Regions from separate parts of the Prolixibacter sp. NT017 genome, predicted to be linked through region 2. Evidence: riboswitches for the same ligand, from Rfam matches in the RefSeq annotation. Region 2 holds a riboswitch; each other region holds the start of a gene.
The links. Region 2 has a riboswitch for cobalamin ahead of GJU87_RS10015 (diphthine--ammonia ligase). Riboswitches for the same ligand answer to the same signal wherever they lie in the genome.

Region 1: another riboswitch for cobalamin. It lies ahead of GJU87_RS21800 (cysteine-rich CWC family protein); the one in region 2 lies ahead of GJU87_RS10015 (diphthine--ammonia ligase).
Region 3: another riboswitch for cobalamin. It lies ahead of GJU87_RS03310 (PKD-like domain-containing protein); the one in region 2 lies ahead of GJU87_RS10015 (diphthine--ammonia ligase).

What each region holds. Positions count from the first base shown of each region.
Region 1 is NZ_BLAV01000001.1:1,858,462-1,866,208, forward strand. Features, by position in the region: gene GJU87_RS07755 (exonuclease domain-containing protein) at 1-345, opposite strand, end outside; gene cysQ (3'(2'),5'-bisphosphate nucleotidase CysQ) at 439-1,245, shown strand; gene GJU87_RS07765 (hypothetical protein) at 1,246-1,785, opposite strand; gene dapA (4-hydroxy-tetrahydrodipicolinate synthase) at 1,822-2,706, opposite strand; gene GJU87_RS07775 (hypothetical protein) at 2,713-3,255, opposite strand; gene ligA (NAD-dependent DNA ligase LigA) at 3,441-5,453, opposite strand; cobalamin riboswitch at 5,740-5,948, shown strand; gene GJU87_RS21800 (cysteine-rich CWC family protein) at 6,052-6,258, shown strand; gene GJU87_RS07790 (DUF4465 domain-containing protein) at 6,261-7,016, shown strand; gene GJU87_RS07795 (hypothetical protein) at 7,320-7,747, shown strand, end outside.
Region 2 is NZ_BLAV01000001.1:2,428,443-2,436,189, reverse strand. Features, by position in the region: gene GJU87_RS10025 (cob(I)yrinic acid a,c-diamide adenosyltransferase) at 1-473, opposite strand, end outside; gene GJU87_RS10020 (ABC transporter substrate-binding protein) at 466-1,308, opposite strand; gene GJU87_RS10015 (diphthine--ammonia ligase) at 1,322-1,969, opposite strand; cobalamin riboswitch at 2,080-2,283, opposite strand; gene GJU87_RS10010 (RNA polymerase sigma factor) at 3,004-3,531, shown strand; gene GJU87_RS10005 (FecR family protein) at 3,678-4,622, shown strand; gene GJU87_RS10000 (TonB-dependent receptor) at 4,751-7,747, shown strand, end outside.
Region 3 is NZ_BLAV01000001.1:822,740-830,486, reverse strand. Features, by position in the region: gene GJU87_RS03320 (hypothetical protein) at 1-1,687, opposite strand, end outside; gene GJU87_RS03315 (ATP-binding protein) at 1,793-3,352, shown strand; cobalamin riboswitch at 3,420-3,626, shown strand; gene GJU87_RS03310 (PKD-like domain-containing protein) at 3,723-4,856, shown strand; gene GJU87_RS03305 (TonB-dependent siderophore receptor) at 4,846-6,906, shown strand; gene GJU87_RS03300 (YncE family protein) at 6,917-7,747, shown strand, end outside.

The DNA.
Region 1 (7,747 bases), 570 kb from region 2:
CTGAACGGTGCAAAGGGTTTTCCGACGGTAGTCGTACCCGAGCCGTTTGTATTCTTCCTTGACAAAGTTGTAATCGAATGCCACGTTGTGCGCCACGAAAATCTTCCCGGCCGTGATTTCCACGAGCTGTTTGGCCACTTCGTAGAACTTGGGTGCATCCGCAACCATCTCGTTGGAGATGCCGGTCAACCGGGTAATGTTGTACGGAATGTAGCACTCCGGATTGATCAGGCTGACGAATGAATCGGTCACCTGCCGGCCATCGTGGATGTAAACAGCGATTTCCGTAATTTTCCCGTTTCGGTGACTGGTTCCGGTCGTTTCGATATCGATTATGGCGTACATCAGGTGCAAAGATAAATGATATCTCCATTAGATGAACAGCGAATTGGGCAGGCAGTTGAACTTTCCTATCTTTACCGGGTTTGAAAATATGCTATGGAGAAATTCGAACCCAAATCAATGTTGAAACCTGCCATTCGTGCAGCGTTGGAGGCCGGTGAAGCCATCATGAAAGTTCACCGTTCGAGAGACCTGGAAGTGGAGTATAAGGAAGATGACAGTCCGGTTACGTTGGCTGACAAAGAAGCCAGCAAAGTGATTATCGAGATGCTTTCTCCGTATGGCTTTCCCTTTTTAAGTGAGGAAGAGATATTCCCTGATTATAAAGAGCGGCAGGAGTGGGATTATTTCTGGATGATTGATCCGCTTGACGGGACCAAAGAGTTTATTCGCAACGGAGATGACTTTACCGTGAATATCGCCCTGATCGATAAAGACCGGCCCGTTTTAGGAGTCATCTATGTTCCGGTTTCCGGCTATCTCTATTTTGGCAGCATTGACAAAGGCGCTTATCGCACAGCGAATGCCGATACGCTTTCGGTGGAGCAGATATTTGCCAAAGGAGTTCCGCTTCCGCTGGAAGATGAGCATGAAAAATTCACGCTGGTCGGTAGTATGTCGCACATGAATACAGAAACAAGAGAATATTTCAACAAGCTGATGGCCGAAAAGGGTAAAGAAAACGTGGATGTGATTATTCGCGGCAGCTCCCTGAAGATGTGTATGGTGGCCGAAGGAACCGCCGACTGTTACCCGCGTTTGAGCAACATCATGGAATGGGACACAGCGGCCGGACATGCCATCTGCGAAGCTTCGGGTTGTGAAGTAACACAGTGGAACGGAACGCCCATGGTGTATAACAAAGAGGATTTTTACCAACCCTGGTTCCGGGTCAGTCGTTGATTACTGCATGTCGATGGTGACCGTATCTTCCCAGACCTTTTTCCCGGTAGGTACCGACTTCATTTGGTAATGGACGCGGTATTTTCCGTTTCCGGCTTTGCGAACGACCTCGCCGGTTAACAGAAAATCGGCCTTTTGGTTGGCAGCCCAGTTCAATTGTGCGCTTTCCGATGGGAGCGTGGTGGTTGTAAAAAGCGTGGCTCTTCGGTCTCCACCATGAATCACCCGCAATAATCCGGAGCCCGCCAGTTTGGCTTCCACTACGGGAACAACTGCTTTGGGAGACGTTCCCAGGGAAGATGGAATCGCTATACTGCCAACAATGCATACTGGTCGGTCTGCCGTGGAATCGTTTCTCACATCCTTCAGCCAGACGGAATTAAACAGGCTGTGCTGAAGCTTGGACGGAAAATAGACAATGCTCAATGCCGGATCGGGTGTTTGCATTTCCGGTTCCTCCTGCACCTGCCGGGAAACCTGAGGGCTGCAAGCCTGCAACAGGCCCGCCAGTATGATTATATAAAAGGCAGTAAATCTCATATCGTTTGGTCCGGCAAGATAACGATTACTCGTCAGCTATCCGTTGATCTTTTTCATTTCTTCGGTAATTTCCCGGTAAATGATTTCGCCGATTGGTGCCAAGGGCAGGCGTAAAACGTTCTCTACTTTACCTTTGACATTCAATGCCGCTTTAATCCCTCCGGGGTTACCTTCAACAAAAAGAAGATTGAAAAGGTTTAAAAACTGCATGTGCTGGGCAGAAGCTTTCCGGAAGTCTCCGTTGACCGCCGCATGTACCATATCCGCGACTTTTCCCGGAAATCCGTTGGCAATAACGGAAATAACGCCATTGGCACCTAAGGAAATGGCCGGAACCGTCAAACCATCATCTCCCGAAAGGACCGAGAAGTTCTCAGGCCGGTCGCGAAGAATGATTGCCAGCTCATTTAAATCGCCGGAAGCTTCTTTCACAGCGACAAATTTATCGGAAGCTTCAGCTAGTCTGATGGTCGTGGCTGCGTCCATGTGCACTCCGGTACGACCGGGTACATTGTAAAGGATAACAGGTACGGGGCTGTTTTCAGCAATTTGCATGAAATGCCTATAGATGCCTTCCTGTGTGGGTTTACTATAATAAGGAACAACCGAAAGGATTCCATCGACTTTGCCGGCATCGATATCTTTCAACCCGGCAACCACTTCACTGGTGTTGTTTCCACCTGCGCCAACGACAATAGGAAGCCGGCCGGCATTTTTTTCAGCCACAAAATCGACTACGCTTTTCTTTTCTTCTGCCGTAAGCGTAGCTGTTTCGGCCGTGGTTCCCAAGACAACGAGAAAGTCGATGCCTCCGGAAATCATATCTTCCACTAATTCCCCAAGTGCGTCAAAATCAATTGTACTGTCTTTCTTAAATGGTGTTATGAGGGCGACACCTGCTCCGCGAAACTTTTGTCCCATAAAATCTTAACCTTTTCGATTGATGTATTCCAAATAATGAATAATCTGTTCGGTCAGATAACGACAATTCTTTTTCCCTGAGATTTCTACGGTCAAATCGTAGAAATTGTTTTCCGGCTCTTTCCAACCAACCTTAAAACTCGCCACCGAGTCAACCAATATGCTTTGGAGCGGTAACAGTTCAGTAATAGACAAGTCCAGAAGCAAATCGAACCGGGTATCGACAAAACTCTTCAAATCATCCGATTTGGGATCTCCTTTCCAGTCGATTTCTTTTCCGGTAAAAAAGCGCGAATGTGACGCTTTACTGAACGTTTCCTTTTCCTCGGCCGAGTTGACAACCGCCAGTCCCCGGGTACTAATGCCGTGCTCTGTCAGAACTTTTCTCATATGTTCGTAACTCTCCATTGCTCCGTCATCTTCGGGATACCACAGAATGGCTGCAGTTTTCGCCGTGTGAAAAGTATGGACCAGCACGTTACGCCCTGGATTCCGGTACTTTTTATGCAATCTTTTCAGCGTAACAGTTTGGAGCGCTTTTTTAAACATATTGGGACAAATTTACGAATTCGTTGATTGGTTATTCTTATTTAAGATGAAGAGCTACAATATTTATACTTACGATTTGTAAGTAAACAGCTAAAAATATTTTCAATTTGAATACCTACTTCTCTCGATTGTGTTTGATTTTAATTGCGACGTTTTACTTTTCATATCTGTTTTCTATTCGCGTCTTACGATTCAATCATTTTTAAAAATTCCGGCTCATCGATGATGGGTATTTTCAACTTTTCGGCCTTTTCCCTTTTCGAGGGTCCCATTTTGTCTCCGGCCAACAGGTAATCTGTTTTCCCGGTAATAGAGCCGGCGTTTTTTCCCCCGTTCTGTTCGACTAGTTCACTCAACTCTTTTCTGCGTTGCGAGGTCCCGAAATTCCCGGAAATCACGAACGTCAGTCCTTTCAGCTTCTCGGAGGTCGGGAGGGAATCTTCATCAACTTCCATGGTGAGTCCGGCCTTGCGTAATTGCTGGATTAAAATACGGTTTTTTTCGTCGTCAAAATAATTCTGGAGGGATTGTGCCATTTTCTCACCAATCTCATCGACGGCAATCAACTCTTCCAGCGGGGCATCTTCCAGCTTTTCAATCGAACCAAAGGCACGGACAATCTTTTTGGCGGCCGTTTCACCAATGAAGCGGATTCCCAAACCGAACAGGACTTTTTCAAATGGTTGCTGCTTCGATTTTTCAATTCCGTTTACCAGGTTGTTAACCGATTTTTCCTGAAAGAAATCAAGTGCCAGAATTTGCCCCTGCTTTTCCGGTAAATCGTAAATACTGGCCACATCGGTCAATAAGCCTTTGTCGAAAAACAACCGAATCGTTTCCTTGCCCAGACCTTCGATATCCATGGCACCACGGCTGCAGAAATGCTCAAGCTTTCCTTTCAGCTGGGGAGGACATCCGTTTTCGTTGGGACAGTAATACGCTGCTTCGCCTTCTGTACGCTTCAATTCGGTTCCACACTCCGGACAATTGGTAATGAATTCGACTTTCGCCGCATCGTTCTGCCTGGAACTGGTATCGACACCCACAATTTTGGGAATGATTTCACCGCCTTTTTCTACGTACACCTGGTCGTCGATGTGCAAATCGAGGTTGGCAATGATATCGGCATTATGAAGCGAAGCTCTTTTCACTATGGTTCCGGCCAGCAGAATAGGTTCCAGATTGGCGACGGGCGTAACAGCGCCGGTTCGTCCCACCTGGTAAGTGACGGCTTTCAGACGGGTTGCCAACCGTTCGGCCTTGAACTTATATGCAATGGCCCAACGGGGAGATTTGGCTGTGTAGCCCATCTCTTCCTGGATTCGTCGTGAGTTTACTTTGATGACGACACCATCGGTTGCCACCGGAAGGTTTTTCCGCTCTTCGTCCCAGTAATGGAGATAATCGAAAATTTCATCGACTGTTTTACAGGCACGTGTATGTTCGGAAATCTTGAATCCCCAATTCTTCGCTTTCTCCAATAGTTCCAGATGGCCATCAGACGGCAGGTTGTCGCCCAATACGTAATAGAATATAGCGTCGAGGTTGCGCTTCGCTACTTCAGACGAATTTTGAAGCTTCAACGTTCCTGAGGCTACATTTCTCGGGTTGGCAAATGGCGCTTCACCGGCTTCAGCACGAGCTCCGTTCAACTTCTCGAATGAAGCAAAAGGCATCAATACTTCACCGCGTATCTCGAACTTTTCGGGATAATCACCTTTCAGCTTGAGCGGTACGCTCCGGATGGTTTTCACATTGGCCGTCACGTCGTCGCCCTGAACGCCATCGCCGCGGGTTACCGCACGAACCAGTTGTCCGTTCTCGTATGTAATACTAATGGAAGTTCCGTCGAATTTCAACTCACAAACATAGGTGAACGGCTCATCAACGAGCTTCCGGGTACGTTGGTCAAATTCCTGCACTTCGCTTTCGGAATAGGTGTTGCTGAGCGAAAGCATGGGGTAGGTGTGACGCACCTGCGTAAACTGCTGGTTGATGTCACTTCCCACGCGCTGTGACGGTGAATTGGGATCGTTCAGCTCGGGCGCTTCTTTCTCCAGTTCGATGAGTTCGTTCATCAAACGATCGAAAGTTTCGTCGCCAATGACCGGCTGATTTAAAACGTAGTAGTTGTAGTTATGCTGTTCGAGTTGCTCTCTTAATTCCAGTATGCGTTTCCGGGTCTTCTCCGAAGTCATTTTCTTCACATTTTAAAAAACTAAAAGTACTAAAAATGGACGTTCGGAAACATAAAAACATGCCATTCGCATTGAATTCTTTTGCTTCAATGAAATTGTGAAATCAAAATCAGATAGATAATAATGATTGCGCCGATCACAGTAAACCTGATCAGATTTTTCATCGTCCGGGGGGTAGTCATAAACAAAAATCTCTTAGTCGTATGTAAAAAATCAAATGCTATTGTCGCCCACAAGTAAGTAAAATATCCTGTTAAAAAATGATCAGATTTTGAAAATGTCGTATATCTTTGACGTGAATTTTGGTTTTTCAACCTCCGTTCGGGAGGACGAAAATGAAAAGGGAATCCGGTGAAAATCCGGAGCTGTTCCCGCAGCTGTAAGCCCGTAATTAAATGGGTTTCCTGATCCGCATAACCACTGTTTCAGTTTGAAACGGGAAGGTGCAGGAAACCCGGGTGAGCCAGAAGACCTGCCACGATTCAACAACTAATTTTTGCTTTCGGGATAAATAGCAAAAATGAACTGCAAGCAATTGTTATTCATTTTTCACATTTGGAAGAAAGCCGGAAACAACCATTAATTAAATGTCATTATTATGGGAAACGTATGTCCGCGCTGTGGGTCCACCTTCGAATGTCAAGACGACGAAATTCAGAAATGTTGGTGTGCCCGTGAAAGATTGCCCGCCGCGTTGTGCGAAACGCTCAGGGAAAACTACGATGCATGCTTATGCCTCTCGTGCATCAGTGAACTTCAAAATGACCTCAGAATCAACGTAAATCAAACGACAAAAAAGGATTAATCATGAAGAAATTAAACGGATTGTTCATCGCAACAATTGCTTCGGCTTTGCTTTTTACTGCCTGCGACAAATCGGAAGAAACCATTACTGAAACGAAAACCATCGATTTTGAAGACCTGCAGACACCTTCTTCAGGCTACTGGAACGGAAGCGACGCCTCGGGCGAATTTACTTCGGGCGATATGGTTTTCCCGAACAATTACAACGCCGATTATTCGACGTGGGACAGCTTTGCCTATTCCACATTGAATGATACGCAAACAGCCGGCTATGGCAATCAATACAGCGTGTTCGATGCAGCGAACAACGGTAACACATTTGCCATATTTTACCCTTCCTATTCAGGCGATGCGTATTTTTCATTTCAGAATGAGAAGGAATACCAACTGAAAAGCATTGAGTTGTGTAACGATACTTATTCGGCGCTTTCGATGAAAGACGGAGATGCTTACAGCAAGAAATTCGGCGGCGACACAGGAAACGATCCCGATTGGTTCAAAGTCGACATTATTGGTTACGATGCAGCAGGAGATTCGATTGGAAGCGTAGAATTTTATTTGGCCGATTACCGCTTTTCGGATAACACACAGGATTACATTGTCGACCAATGGACCAAAGTAGATTTAAGCAGTCTGGGAAAAGTGAACAAACTGGCCTTCCGTTTTGGCTCTTCCGACGTTGGCAACTATGGCATCAATACGCCATCTTACGTTTGTTTGGATAACCTTCGGTACGACATGGTATCGAAAGGAGAGTAGCGAATCATCAACCGGCAGGAATAGAACTCTTTTTTTTGTAACTGTTTAGCTTATACTATTCCTGCTTAACATACTTGACTTTGAAAAGGTGGATGTCCCCTAAATGCGGGCCTTCCGCCTTTTTTGTTGCCCTGATTTTTCATCGATGGATGGTAGTTGTAAAAATTAATCAATAAGATTCATTATCAGCAATATAATAATGCGACACCCAGTTTCGTTATAAAAATGAAATATCGCAAGGTGTTGGTTGTTAGTGACGTTGGAAAGTGCGGTATTTTAACCAAACCAAAAAACACTTTTCCTATGTCATTTCGTGTCAGTATATTATTGTTGATGCTGAATTTCGGGCTTTTACTACTAACCGACATAGCCTGCGCAAAAAACAAAGAAATACCGGGTTTACAAGTTGAAGGAAAATTACGCACAGACGAAGGTGGGCTGAACGGCGCAATCATCGAGGTTTACGAAGCAGACAGCGATGAGCTAAATCAAACTGCGACCGTTGATGAAACCGGCAAATTTGCGCTGCAGTTGGCTTTTCAACACGATTATTACTTCGTTTTTAAGAACAGAGGATGCTATTCCAAGAAATTGCTCCTGAATGCCGTTATTCCTGAGAAAGTATTGAAGCGGGATCCGTATTTCCCACCTATCAAAATCATTGTTACGTTGTTTCGGGAAATGCCGGAAATTGACCCGTCATTTTCTGAGAAACCGGTTGGGAAGATATT
Region 2 (7,747 bases):
CGGATGTAGCTGACATAATCTGCAGCTTCCATGACTGCCTCCGTTGCCCCGCGTCCGGTAAGGACCAACTCCACGGAATCCGGTTTGTTTTTCATTAGCTTGAGTACTCTTTCTTCGTCGATAAAATGGTCTCTTACCGCAATATTCAGTTCATCCACAATCACCAAATCGAAGGTTTCTGAAGCAACCATTTTTTCTACGTGTTCCATTCCCCGAATAGCATCATCTATCAAAGCTTCCCGTGGAATACGACGGCAGCAGCCCGGATGGCCTTTGGCAAAAGAGTATACTTCGGCTCCCAGTTTCTGCAGGCTTTTAATCTCTGTGTACCCATAGACTTCCGGATCTTTATGAAAGCTGATATAGCAAACGTTGAGTTCGTGCCCCAGAGCACGTGTGGCCAGACCTACAGCGGCAGTCGTTTTTCCTTTCCCTTCTCCGGTATAAATGTGAATCAATCGTCGTTTAGTCATGTTGTTTGTTCTTTTGATGTTGATGAATTAGGTTGTCTACTTTTTCCAGTCCGTCGATGAATGAGACCGGGGTTGGACTGCATAGCTGGTAAGAGTCGACAATGAATACTTGGTGGTTCTGTACTGCCTTCAACTTGGGGAATTGTTCCCAGCGCTTCTTTTCTTCCCGGCCGGCGATTCCCATGGTGACAATGATGATGACATCGGGGTTTTGGCGCAGCACTTCCTCCCGGGAATAGAGACCGCTGGTTGCATCGTGTGCAATGTTGCTGCCGCCGAGTTGTGTGATAAAATCATCCAGAAAGGTTCCGCCAATGGCAGTAAAGAGCGGTTTGGTCCCGATCTCCATGAATACAGCCGGATGAAAAGTTGGAGTGTGTTTGCTACGCAGTGCATCCAGGCGTTCTTTTGATGCAGCCACAATCGAATCGGCACACTTCGTCTTTCCCAGTCGACTGGCCAGACGCATAAACTGCTCACATATTTGAGCGTAATTGAGGGGCTGCGGAAATACCTCCACTTTCAGTCCCATCTTTTTCAGTGTGGTTATCGTTTCCGGTGATGTTAAAGAGGTAGCGACGACTAAATCAGGTCGGAGCCGTACTACTTTTTCTACATTTACTTCCATGGCTGTGGCCACTTTCTCCACGTGTTTTGCTGCTTCCGGTACAACACAGTAACGGGTGTCGCCCACCAACCGGTGGCCGCTCCCCAGGAGGAATATCTCCTGGGTCAGCGACGGAGCCAGTGATATAATGCGTGTTGGTGGCTGGTTTCCCAGGCATACCGATACCCATAGAAGCAACGGAAGGATGCTGACAAGTTTTTTTTGCATGGTTTCTTAACGTTTAAACAAGTGGAAGAAACCAGTGATTATCGCCGGTATAGGGCTTTCCGCGGGTGAACGCAACCGGCTGTTCAAAGATGGGGCCATCAAACACGAAAGAATGGTATTCTCCATTCTCGCCACACGGATCGATTCCTTCCAGTTCTTCCAGCATTGAGAAAAACGAGTTATCGAGTAGTTGCCCCAGCCATTCTTCTTTTCCGACCCCTTGTCGCACCGAAATCGTCAGGGCTTTGAATCCCTGGGAGACAAATTCCATTGCCAGTGAACGGGTGTTTTCATTCCAAAGAGGAAAAACCGGTATAATGCCCGATTCGCGGCATACCCTTTCAATCCATACCCGGTGGGCTTCCAGGTAAATGTCACCAAAGATGCCACCTTCAATACCGTCTTCCTTCAGCCGGGCAATGACCTCTTTGAGTTTCGTTTCATAGTTTGCGCGTCCGGTAGGTTGGAAAAACACCGGAATGTTCATTGCCTGTGACTGCCGTTCAAGCAGTCCGCGGTTCAGTCCGTGCGAAAGAGAACGCAGTCCGTCCTCCGCACACATGTTCAGCAGACAGGCAACTTGATGCTCTTTGCCGGATAAAACCCGGTGTAAGGCAAGCATACAGTCTTTCCCGCCGCTGAACGATGAAAATAATTTCATGGTACAGCTCATTTGGGCCGGCATTAGCCAACCGATTCAACAAATGAGGAGAAATACAAATACAGTATCGCTTATGACGCTGTATCCGATACTTTCTTCCCGAAGTCTCGAATAATTATTGTGTAAATGGCAGGTCTTCTGGCTCTCCCCGTTTCAGGCGCCTTCCCATCCCCGTGTTAGCGGGACAGTGGCAGGGTATGCCTGGAACATCGTTGGGGATTACAGCTGCGGGTACAGCTCCGGAATTTCACCGGATTCCCGTTTTAAGACTATTCCCGAATGGGGAAATCGTCACCATAACTTCGAGCAAAGGTAAAGAGATTTTTTTGTTAAATGGAAATAAAATGGGAAAACAACTGCTTGTATTTTTTTAATGTCAGGAAAAGAATGATGACAGAAAGGAGCAGCCCTGAATTTTCCCGAAAATAGAATAAAACAGTTGTTTTTTTCGTGATGCTCCGGTTGTACAATGAGAGAATATGCCCACGACGCTACATTCGGTTACCCGGTATTCGGCGCCGGTAATTGTAACTACCCGTGTCAGGTACTTATAACTACCATTGGCTGGTAGTTAGTACTACCGGGAGCAGGAACTGGTAACTACCCACGGCTGGTAGTTAGTACTACACGCAGCAGATCCCTATAACCATTTTCGGAAAAGGATTACTACCATCTGCTGGCGATCCTTATATTGTGCTGGAGCATAACCAACACGAGGAAAAAGAGAATGAGCTTGCTGATATAACGATAAGCGGATACCACCAGTTTGATGTTTCATCAGTTCTTTAATAACCCATCGTATCAAATAATCAGGGGCATCCGATTGATTGGAGATCCTTACAGCCAAATTTTTTGTCCGTTTATCGGGGCGATAAAGAAAACAAAGACTGCCGGGTTTCGGCTTTACTCTTGAAATTTGGAGGAGCTTGTAAAGGAAATGTAATCATAACTTCTGTAATTGATAATACACCCCGGCTTTTCTTCCCATTGGATGTTGCTATTTTTAGTTGGTTCAAATTTGCATTAGCGCATTCATGGAATTTCCAGCTAACAACGAATTAATAAGCCAAATCAAAAAAGGCGAGTACAAGGCATTCGAGGTGTTATTTGGCCGGTTTTGGGAAAGGTTGTATGCCTTCAGTTTCAAAATGACTTCTGACCGGGAACTGTCTCAGAATATTGTTCAGGACATCTTTATCGATGTGTGGGAAAGACGACATGTTCTGGAGATAAGGAACATTGAAAGTTATCTTTTTAAGGCTGTTAAATTCCAGGTTTTTAATTATTACAGGGATAGGAAGATGAATCGTGAGGTTCTTCAGGATCGATTTGAAGATTACACTTTGGAGCATCAGGAAAAGTTAAATCATGACCTCCTGAGCAGATTGGAGGAGTCGCTCAGAAAACTACCGGAGAAAAGAGGTGTCATTTTTCGGATGAGTAAAATACAGAACTTACCCGTTGACGAAATTGCTTGTCAGCTGAATCTTTCCAGACAAACTGTGAAAAATCAATTATCCCAGGCATTTAAACAGTTAAAGGCCGACCTTCACGAGTCCTGAACGTTCACTCCCGTCTCCTTTTTCACTTCGGCTATCGTCACCCTTTTTCCCGGTTCATCTTAATGTAGATAAATTGTAACAAAATGGAATGGTACAGATAGCTTGTTCACGGTACCTAACAGTAAAAAGTTTACTGAACAGTATTCATGAAGAATAGGAAACACCGCCTGGACGAGTTGATTGAAAACTATCTAAACGATAAGCTCACTCCAAAAGACAAGAATTTGTTGGACCAGTTTACTAAAAATGTTTTGAAAAAAGCAGACTGGGACAAAGAAACGATGGGAAACAAAGCCGATATTGCTTCAGGTATTTGGGGGAGTTTAACGTGGCAACTTCATCGCAGACAACTTAAAACGATCCGTCGTCAGCAAGCTCGTTGGAGTATTTCTATCGCAGCCTCCATCATCCTGATTGTCGGGCTGGGGGTTTGGTTATACCATCCTGGTCCTAAACCGGAAGTATTTACAGTGGAAACGAATAGTAAAATGGATTCCCTAAAACTTCCGGACGGTTCGGTAATTTTTTTAAGTCCTCACACAACGATCGCCTACAATAATCGATTCAATGTCAAAAAACGTAAGGTTAAAATGTTGAAAGGGAATGCATTTTTCAGAGTTGTTCATAATGTAAAAAAACCTTTCGAGATTATCTCCGGTAACCTTAAAACTACTGATTTAGGAACCTCCTTTAATATTCACATGGGAAGAAACAGTTGCCAGGTGACGGTTCACACCGGAAAGGTGAATGTTTCGACCGGTAAGAGCAGTGTGAACTTAATTGCCATGCAAGAGGCCTGCTATTCTGCTGACGGAGAAAAATTAATCGTCAAAAACGTTGGTGCAGCTGATATAAGTCCGTGGTATAGCGGAAACACTACGCTAGCCGATCAAAGTCTGGAAACGATTCTGAGTTTTTTGGAGAAGAAATTTGGATTGGTGGCTATCCGGGTAAATCCCCATTCGCTTAAAATGAGAGCTACTGTGTACATTCCCGGCGAAGCAAAGCTGGAACCCATTCTTCAACAAATAAATTATATCACAAACTTAAAACTTGAAATTCATGGAAAGATAATCAGCAGTGAAGAATAGACCGGACGGCCTTATACTTATAAAGGAGTCGGAGACACAAAATGTAAAGACAAAAGAAAAAAAGAACCGTGATTGCGCCCACAATCACGGTTAAGATTCAAGTACTTATAAAATAAATACTTAATGACATGTTTTCAAAATTAAACCATTTTACCATTAAATCAGCATGGTTTGTGCTTTTTTCGCTAATTGCCATTCCGAATGGTTGGTCGAATACGACGAAAGCTTCAGCCCGGAGTATTGATTTGAAAATCGAGAATGCCCGGTTGACGAATATTTTTTCGCGCCTGGAGAGTATGACCGACTACCGTTTTAGCTATGGTCAGGAAATCATTACCGATCAGAATACCTACACGCTGGATAAACGTAACCAGACTTTTAAGGTGCTGATGGATGGACTGGCCCGGCAGGCGGACCTGGCCTACACAATTAATGGCCGCCTGGTTATGGTTAAGAAGGAAATGGCTAAAGATGCCGCAAGTCAACAGGTCAAAGCTGTAAAAGGGAAAGTAGTTGACGAAGACGGCCAACCGCTTCCCGGAGTCAATATTGTGGAAAAAGGAACAACCCATGGTACTATAACCGACCCGGATGGGAACTTTAACTTTACCCTGAGCGGGGTGAGCCAGACGTTGGTTTTTTCATTCATTGGATATGAGGAAGTTGAAAAACCGGCATCCGCCTATCTGGAGGTTCGAATGAAACCGGAAAGCAAAGACCTTAATGAGGTGGTGGTAGTTGGCTACGGTAATCAGGCAAAGAAGGATGTTACCGGCTCCATCTCGACAATAAAAGCGAAGGATTTCAAACAGGGAATTAATACTTCGGCCGATAATCTGCTCCAGGGGAAGATGGCCGGCGTCCGGATTATCAACTCATCCGGTGAACCTGGAGGTGGTGTAGATGTGCAAATCCGCGGACTTGGTTCGATTCGCAGCGGAAGCACGCCGCTTTTTGTTGTCGACGGAGTGCCTCTTTCGAATAGTGATGTTACTCCTACCGGAGGAAATGTGGGCTTTGGTTCTTCGGAAGCCAAAAATCCACTGAATTTCTTAAATACCAGCGATATTGAATCGATTAATGTGTTGAAAGACGCTTCGGCAGCCGCCATTTATGGTGCCCGGGGTTCCAACGGCGTGGTCATTATAACCACCAGGAAAGGCCGGAAAGGAGAGCCGTCGCTTACCCTCAATTCATATACGGCGCTGTCGGAATTGCCTAAAAAGATTGATATGCTTTCGGCCAATGGATATCGCAAAGCAGTTGGCGATGGCAGTCCCTATAATCATGGGGCGAGCACTGACTGGCAGGATGAGGTTTTCAGAAAGGCAGTTACCACGAATAATGAACTGTCTTTTTCGAAACAGACCCAATCGGGACGTTACTATGCATCGCTGGGACATATCGACCAGGAAGGTATTATCCGCAACAGCAACTTCAAGAGACTTTCAGCTCGCCTAAATGCGGAGGAATCATTTCTGGACAATCAACGCCTGAAGATTAAGATGAACCTGGCCGTAAGTAAAATGGATGAAAATGGAGTTCCGTCAAGTGATAATGCCGGTTCAGACGGCCAGCTCATTACCCACACACTGATGGCCAATCCAACCCAACCGGTGTTCGATAAAAATGGTGATTATACCAATTTCAATCTAACCCAGAACTTTAACCCAATGTACCTGCTTTATATCTATGAAGATGAAACCAGTACATTCCGGGCGGTCGGTAATATCGAAGCTTCTTTCCGTATCGTTAACGGGTTAACCTATAAAATCAATTATGCCATCGACCGCGCTTCTTCTCAGCGGAACACAACTATTTACAAAAACGAGACTGTTATCAATGCTGCCGGTATTTATAGTCAGCAAAATCTCAGCAATCAGAGTGAACTTATTGAACATTACCTGACGTATGGATTCCTGAAGGGAAGACATAAGCTGGACTTGCTTGGTGGGTTTTCGTATCAGAAGTTCAAAACAGAAGGCAGTGGTTTTTCCATTCATGGATTGAATAAAAAAGGCGTTGGTGTGAAACCAAAATATAATCCGGATTACAGTGGTTATACCTCTTCTGACATATATGGAAATGCACAGGAGAACGAATTGCAGTCATTCTTTACGCGGGCCAATTATGCATTTGATTCAAAATACATGCTGACCGCTTCGCTAAGGGCGGATGGTTCGACCCGTTTTGGTAAGGATAAGAAATATGGCTATTTTCCCTCTTTTGCTTTAGGATGGAATATCTCCAAGGAAAACTTCATGACCAATGCTTCAATGGTTGATAACCTGAAAATCCGGGCAAGTTGGGGACAAACGGGAAATCAGGAGGTTCCCAACAAAATCACCAAAGCAAGCTATTCACTGTCAAGTGGAAATGGGTATCATTTAACAGAAGGTTCAGTGACTAACGGCGTAACGGTTAAGCGGACTGCGAATCCCAATTTACACTGGGAGGTCGTTACGCAATACGATTTTGGAGCAGATTTCAGCCTGTTCGATAATAAGCTCTATGGTTCGTTTGACTATTATAATAAAACCACGACCGATGCCATTCTGAACATTCCGTCACCGGTGTTGAGTCCCACCAACAACATTTGGAAGAATGTGAGTGCTAAAATCATTAACAAAGGTTTTGAGTTTACCCTGGGCTATAGGTTAATTAACAGCAAAAATCTAAACTGGAGCGTAGATGTTAACGGAACAACACTGAACAACGTAATCCGGGATTTGCCGGTTAGCGAAATGTACTCGGGTTCCATTTCCGGGCCGGGGCAATCGGGCGTGATGGCCAATATTTATAAGAGCGGTTATGAAATTGGTTCGTTCTATTTACTGAAGCACATTGGATTCAATAACGACGGCTCAGAGATTTATCAGGATACGAATAACGATGGGAAAATTGACGGAAAAGACCGTGTAATCGTTCAGGGGGCATTGCCCAATTTCATGTTCGGTTTGAACAGCCAGTTAAATTTCAAAAACTTTGATTTTTCCTTTTCCATTATTGGCCAGACCGGTGCTTATTTGTTCAACAACACGAATTTCACGGCAGCTAATATCAACAATCTCCAATCCGACAGGAATGTCCTGAAGAAATATTATGACTCAGGAGCCAATCCATCC
Region 3 (7,747 bases), 1.6 Mb from region 2:
CCTTGTCAACCGCTTCCTGCAATCGTTTATTTATTTGTTCCGTCGAATCAAACAGCAACTGGTTATTCCCAATTAAATCATGCACTTCGATTCCTTCAGCCTTAGCCTGTTTCAAAAAGGCAGACAGCTTCGCATCGGGACATGATTTCCCGGGAGACAGGAGCACTTCGCGGATTTCATTCATATCCAGATCGGCAATCAACGTTTGTATATCCGTCTGGCAGAATGTTTTCGACCAGATGTAAACAGAGCGTTTGCCGGCAAACCGCTTCACATATTCATCCATTTCCATCGGTTTGGTAAAGGAGGTAACCGGCACATCGTTCAGAACCGATTGAATTTTCAGAATATCGAGATACATCTCCTTTTTCAGGTCAGTCAATTCGGTTTCAACGGCCAGCTTCTGATCAATATCTGTCAGCAACTGAACCGGGCTGAACGCAGAGCTCTTCAAGAGCAAAAAAGCCCGCTGTTTTCGAATCCGTTCCTCAATCTGGGCTCGTTTGAAATAGAACTCAAACAACTGGTATTTTTTGTACTGATGATCGTAGAAATAATTGAATAAATCGAGCTTACGCTGAGATACCTTGTTCTTCTCTTTGGCTTCGTATACCACTTCGGCAGCTTCAGATATGCGGTTGCGCGAAGGACCAAAACGAAGGGGAACTGCAGCAGACAAACCGGCCGAACCATATTTGCGCCAGTTATCATTTACGCCCTGCTGAAAATTATACCGGATAAAAGGGCGAATCGTCCAGCCCTCCAGGTTTTTATACTTAGTCCTGATGTTGGCCAGATAAACCGCATCCTTCAAGCTGTCGACCGAATGTGTTTCATACAGCGCCATCATCCTCGCCGGGTCCACATCCAAAAAAGGAAGGCTGTCTTTCTCGGCCGGAAGTTCTTCGTAAGCCGGCAACTGATGAGCCAGTTGATAATTGTAGTCGTTATAACCACGCTGAATGGCTTTCATTCGCGATTCCAAACCTCGTACTTTCAATACCTCTTCCCAGCCAACGCGCCGGATATAGAAAAGCTCCCGGTAAATTTTCTCCAACCCTTGCAATAGTTGAATCCTATCGGCGATCAAGCGAAGCTTTTCACTGTTAAAAACATAGATCAGGTAGTTATACCGGTACAGAAAGTTATCGCGCGCTACTTGCTGGGAACGATCGAACTGTTCGACCTTCAAAGCCGATTCCAGTTCTTTTGCCTGCATTTGATTAGCAAAAAAACCACCGTTTCCTAACAAGTTCCAGTCTAGTCCCAGGTAAAACCGCTGCTTATAGTAAACATCCTCCTCGTCGGCAAAGCCGGGTTTAAAACTATAGTTGTAATATCCTGAAATCCGGAAACCATAGTCCTGTTTCAACCGCTTTATCCGGAAGCTATAAAAGGAATCGAAACTTTCTTTCAGACTGTCAGATAAAAAATGAAGGGAGTAAAGTAGATTCACCTGGCTGGTATCGTATGCTTCGGTATATACATCGTGCAACTGATAATGCATAGTCAGCATGGAATCGGCATAAGCAACAATATGAGCATATCCGGGAAACCCCTTGTCGATATTGACAACAGCCGGTTCAACAAAATCAGAATCATCTGATTGCGCAGAAGATTGCTGAGAAAAACAGGCAAACAAACACAATAATGTGAATAGGATTATGTTTTTAAAGGGGTTGCTCATAGGGTCAATCAAAGTATCTATTTTTAGCTTTGGTTTCGGTTCTTGAGGAATCAACAACTTGCAAATCGTTAGTTAAATTTACAGAAAATTATAGAAGTAAAAGATATGCGGCACTCAATTCTTATCGTTGATGATGACATAATTTCGGCACGACTTTTACAAAATATTCTGCGCCAGAACGATTACGATGTTCTTCCTATAGCAAATAACGGCAAGGAAGGCATAAAAATTGCGTCAGAGCTGCATCCTGACATCATTTTCATGGACATTCAGATGCCTGGAGAGCTGGATGGAATTGATGCCGGAACATTAATCCAACAGGAATTGAACATCCCGGTGGTTTACATCACTGGCGACGACGATCAACGAACCTTTTCAAGAGCACTGCAAACCAACCCTACCGGGTATATCATCAAACCGTTCCAGGCTGACAACCTGATCATGGTCCTCGAGATGGCTATTTTCAGGCACACCATGACCGAAAAGCTGCGGATAAATGAGGAACTTCTGTCAGTTACGATGAAAAGCATCGCCGACGGCGTAGTTTCAACCGATCAAAACGGAAACATTGTTTTCTTCAATGCTGCCGCAGAAAAATTAACCGGATTGCGATTAAGCGAAGTGCAAAACATCAACTTTCGGCAGGCACTCAACCTGAGAAACGAAACAGGCGCTCCGCTTTTTCCTGAAGAAAAAGAAGGCGACCAGTTGCTGAATCCAATCTATGGAGAAGGCATTTTCATTTGTAAGAACAATAACCAACTTCCAATTTCCTACAGCCTCGCTCCCATTCGGGATGATAAGAATGAGTTTCGTGGTTACATTTTCTCCTTCCGGGATATCTCCCTTATCAAGAAAGCGGAAGATGAACTGAAAAACATGAACCGGATCCTGGAAGAAAAAGTAGCCCGGCGAACAGAAGAACTGAGACAAAAAAACATACTTCTCGAAAAAGCGCTGGAGAAAGAAAAGGAAATCAATGAGTTCCGCTCAAAGATTGTCACAACCATTTCGCACGAATTCAAAACGCCGTTAACGACGATTTTCAGTTCTACCGAACTGCTCGAGCGGTACATGGACAATGAGAAATTGCGAGCAAAAGCACCGCGCCACTTTTCACTGATAAAAGAATCGGTTAACCTTTTAAGCAGCCACTTATCCGATATACTGAAGTTCCGTGAATACGAAACACTGAACGAAACGCATCCGGAACCGACTGAAATTATTGACTTTCTGGATAAAATGGCTCAGTTCTATCAATCGGGAGTGGGCAAACATCACCGGGTTCAGTTCACTCATAACTCGTTACCGAAAGAACTGCTTATCGACCAAAAACTGCTGCGCGAAATTGCCGGTAATTTCATTTCCAATGCGATAAAGTATTCCGATAAAGGAAAGACGGTTGAATTAGCTGCTGAATATTCCGAAGGGAAACTGAAAATTTCGGTTCGCGATGAAGGTGTCGGCATCTCGAAGGGAGACCAGGAGAAACTTTTCGAGTATTTCTACCGTGCCAAAACTACCGAGAATATAGAAGGTTCGGGTGTCGGACTGGCCATTGCCCGTCAGGCGGTCAATTTGCTTAATGGAAAAATTGAGGTGGAAAGCGAGCCGGGAAAAGGTTCCACCTTCATCGTTGAATTCCCTGTAGAGCAAATAAATTGAGAGCCATTTCAAATTGAAATCACCAAAATAATACGCTCACTTTTACTTTCTGCCACTAAATTATTTACTAATTTTGCGTCGACTTGGTTCCCATATTGTTGGGGATGAAAAGGGAATCCGGTGAGAATCCGGAACAGTACCCGCTGCTGTAATTTCCGATTCTGCTTTTGCAGAATAGTAAGTTTTCGGTTAGAAAACCACTGTTTTCATGAAACGGGAAGGTAACCGAAAATCGGAATGAGTCAGAAGACCTGCCAGGTTGGTTTAAGCTTTCGGGATCAAAAGCGTGAAGACAACCATCGCAAGTTTGTTTTTCTTCCCCTTAGCTTAAAATCAATTACTCAACATCAACCAATTGATTTTAAGTTTTATGAAAAAACTAATTCTTTTAAGCTACATGCTGCTTGCAGGACTTTTTTTCCTGGTCTCCTGCAGCAAAACCGAATCTCCTCTTCTGCCGGAAATTACCATGGACATCCCAAGTCAGGGATACGAAGTTACAGCCGGAACACAACTTTCGCTGGTGGCACAGGCCAGTAATGCCGACGGAGCTACGTACAGCTGGACAAATAACGGACAAGAGGTATCTCAGCAACAGACTTACAACTTTCTTTCTGAAGTTCCAGGCGCCTATCAAATTGGATTAACCGTTAGTACAACTGATGGGCACGCTTCCACTCAATTCAAGGTTACGGTAACATCGTCACCATACATCACCAAAGTTTTCGATTATCAATATGGTCCCGGCCAGCATGCATCCATTGTCACAACCGGCGAAAGTAACAACTTCATTGGTGTTCCCTGGGCCGATGGAAAAAGCTTCGTGCACCTGGGCGGCTGGGGTGGATACATCATTGCGGGTTTCGACCACACAGTGAAAAACCGCGATGGGTATGACTTTGCCGTTTATGCTCAACCAGGAGCGTCTTCCGAGCCGGGAGTAGTTTACGTAATGAAGGATACCAATGGAAACGGCAAACCCGACGATGGCCCATGGCTGCAGCTGAAAGGCAGCGAATACAACAACACAGAAACAATTCACAACTACGAAGTGACCTATTACAAACCGGCCAACGGAGGCAATGTAACCTGGAAAGACAACCAGGGTAACAGCGGTGAACTGATTCCTAACTTCGGCGCCGATAGTTGGTGGTGGTCCGGTTACGGCGATAAAACTGAGATCGCGTTTGATGGCGAACGCCTTCCTGATGCATACGTGAATACCAGTACCGACAGCAGCACCGAAAGCTGGGCGCTGCGCAACGGTTTGTTTACCTGGGGCTATGCCGAAACCTACAACAACCAGGATTACGACACCAACCTAAAAGCAAACCGGTTCGACATTTCCGACGCGGTGAATGCAGATGGCTCGCCGGCCAATATCGATGGCATCGATTTCATCAAAGTGCAGAGCAGTGTCTTTCAGATTGCCGGTTGGCTGAACGAAGTATCCACCGAAGTGAGCGGCGCTGTCGACCTGAATATGCTGAACAATGCCAACTAAGCCGGAGCCCGACATACAGGCACCCCGTTTTTGCATCGGTTTTATGAAGCGCCTGCCGTTGTTATTGCTGCTACTCATTCCTTTTTGTCAGGAGCTGCGGGCACAATCACTCTCCGACACCCTGAAAATAAAAGAGGTCAGGGTGGTGAGCAAGCACCTGCAGAAAAAGGAAGAGGCCGGCCTGATCCGCTCAGACGTCGATTCGATTGCCATGATCAAAGCACTGAATGCCACTCTTTCGGAACTCATCTCCGAAAACACGCCCATTTTCATCAAAACCTACGGGCGGGGAGCGCTGGCAACAGCTTCCTTCCGGGGAACCGCACCATCGCACACACAGGTGGAATGGAACGGTATCAGTCTGAACTCGCCCATGCTGGGGATGGTCGATTTCTCCACCATCCCGGTTTACTTCATCGACAAAGTCAGTATTCTGCACGGTTCCGGTTCGCTCACCGAAAAAAGCGGGGCACTGGGTGGCACCATCAACCTGCAAAGCGATGTCGACTGGAGCAATCACTTCTCCGGAAGTGTCCTCTCAGGTGTTGGCAGCTACCAATCGTACGACGAATTCTTCCAGGTAAAAGCCGGAAACCGGAAAATCCAATCCAAAACCAAAGCCTTTCTCAGTCAGTCGGCCAACGATTTTACCTACCGGAATAAGTTCATCGCCACCATCGATCCCAAAACCGGGGAATACATTTACCCGAAGCAGCGCAACAAAAACGCCGATTACCGCAATTACGGCATACTGCAGGAAATCTATTTCCGCCCCAACGACAAGGACGTAATTTCGGGCCACTACTGGTACCAACACAATTCGCGCAGCATACCGCAGCTGATGACCAACGAAACATCGGGCGATGGCGGCGTCAACAGGCAAACCGACCAGATTCACCGGGCGGTGGCCGAATGGAACCACTACAGCGACAAAACCACCCTGAAGGTCAGCAGCGGGTTGAACTTTGACAAGATGAACTACTGGCTCAGGGCCAACGTCAACGGCACATCCGGGCAGGTTGTCGTCGATTCGTGGTCGAATGCCAAAAGCTGGTTCAACAAAGCCTTGTTCACCTACCGGGAAAATCAGGATTTTTCGGCCACAGCCGGAATCGATGCCGACCGGTACCAGGTAAGTTCTCAAAATTATGCCCCGCTGGCCAACAACTATGGTTACCATAAAACACGGCTCGAAAGCTCGGTCCACCTGCAAGTGAGTAAGAAATTCGGAAAACGGTTCACCTCCACCTTCCTGATAAGACAGGATTTTTACGACAGCCAGGCAGCGCCCATCATGCCGTTGCTGGGACTGGAATACAAGCTGTCGGCTAAGGGGAACCTCTACCTGAAAGGCAATGTGGCGCGCAATTACCACCAGCCCTCACTGAACGATTTGTACTACATCCCGGGAGGAAATCCCGATCTGAAGCCGGAAGAAGGTTATACCGGCGATTTGGGCCTGACCTGGGAGAAGAGTTACACGCATCTGCACCTCTACACCACCCTTTCGGCCTACACGTCCAAAATCGACAACTGGATTATCTGGTTGCCCACCAACAAAGGTTACTGGGAGCCTTCGAACATGAAGAAGGTCGACGCCAGCGGCTTGGAGTACCAGCTTTCGCTGGAAGGCAACGAAGGACCGTGGCACTGGCACCTTAACGGGAACTATGCTTACACCCGCTCCATCAATCGCGACAACCCGGTGAACTGGGCCGACCAATCCATCGGCAAGCAGCTGCCTTTTATTCCGAAACACTCAGCCAACCTGTCGGCCAATCTTTCCCGGCAAGGATACCATCTTACTTACCAGTGGAACTATTACAGCGAGCGGTATACCACTACCAGCAACGAGAAAACCACGTCGCTCGATTACCTCTACCCCTATTTTATGAACGACCTGTTTGCCGGCAAAGACTGGAACTGGAAGACGTACCGGTTAGGGGTGGAATTCAAAATTTTCAACCTCTTCAACGAGGAGTACCGGACCGTGTTGCAACGCCCCATGCCGCGACGGAATTATTCACTGTTGGTCCGGTTTGACTTTTAAAAAGCGAGAAATGAAGCAAAGCATTCTCCACATATCAGCTGTCTTTTTCCTGTTAAGTGTGTTCCTGACGGGATGCATGAACGACAATGCCTGGATAGACGCCCACCGGCAGGGACCATCTGACCAGCTGCTCTCCAATGCAGGCGTATTCATTGTAAACGAAGGAAACTTCATGTCGGGCAACGCCACCCTCTCCTTTTACGATAAAGCCACCGCCCAAACCACCAACAACCTGTTTTACTCCACCAACGGTCTTCCCCTGGGCGATGTGGGCCAATCGATGAGCATCCTCGATTCGCTTGGATACATTGCCATTAATAACTCGGGGAAAATTTATGTCATCAATACCGAAACGGGAAAATATTCCGGGAAGATCACCGGGCTCACCTCGCCGCGGTACATCCATTTCGTGAGCAAACAAAAGGCCTATGTAACCGACCTGTATGCATCGGCCATCACCATCTTCAACCCGATTACCTTTCAAATCACCGGAAACATTCCGACACCCGGCCATGCATCGACCGAACAGATGGTGCAAATTGGCCGCACACTGTATGTCACCTGTTGGTCGGCGGACCATACTCTCCTGAAAATCGATACGGAGAATGATTCCGTTACCGGGGAAATAAAGGTAGGCACGCAGCCCAAAAGCATGGTGAAAGATAAGAACAACCAGCTTTGGGTACTGTGCGACGGCAGCTTGGGCGGAACCACATCGGGCGGCCAGGCCGAACTGCAGCAGGTGAATCCGGAAACCGGGCAGATTGAGAAGTCGTTCGCACTTAACTCCGACAATATTGCTTCCGATTTGACCATCAACGCTGCGCGCGACACGCTCTGC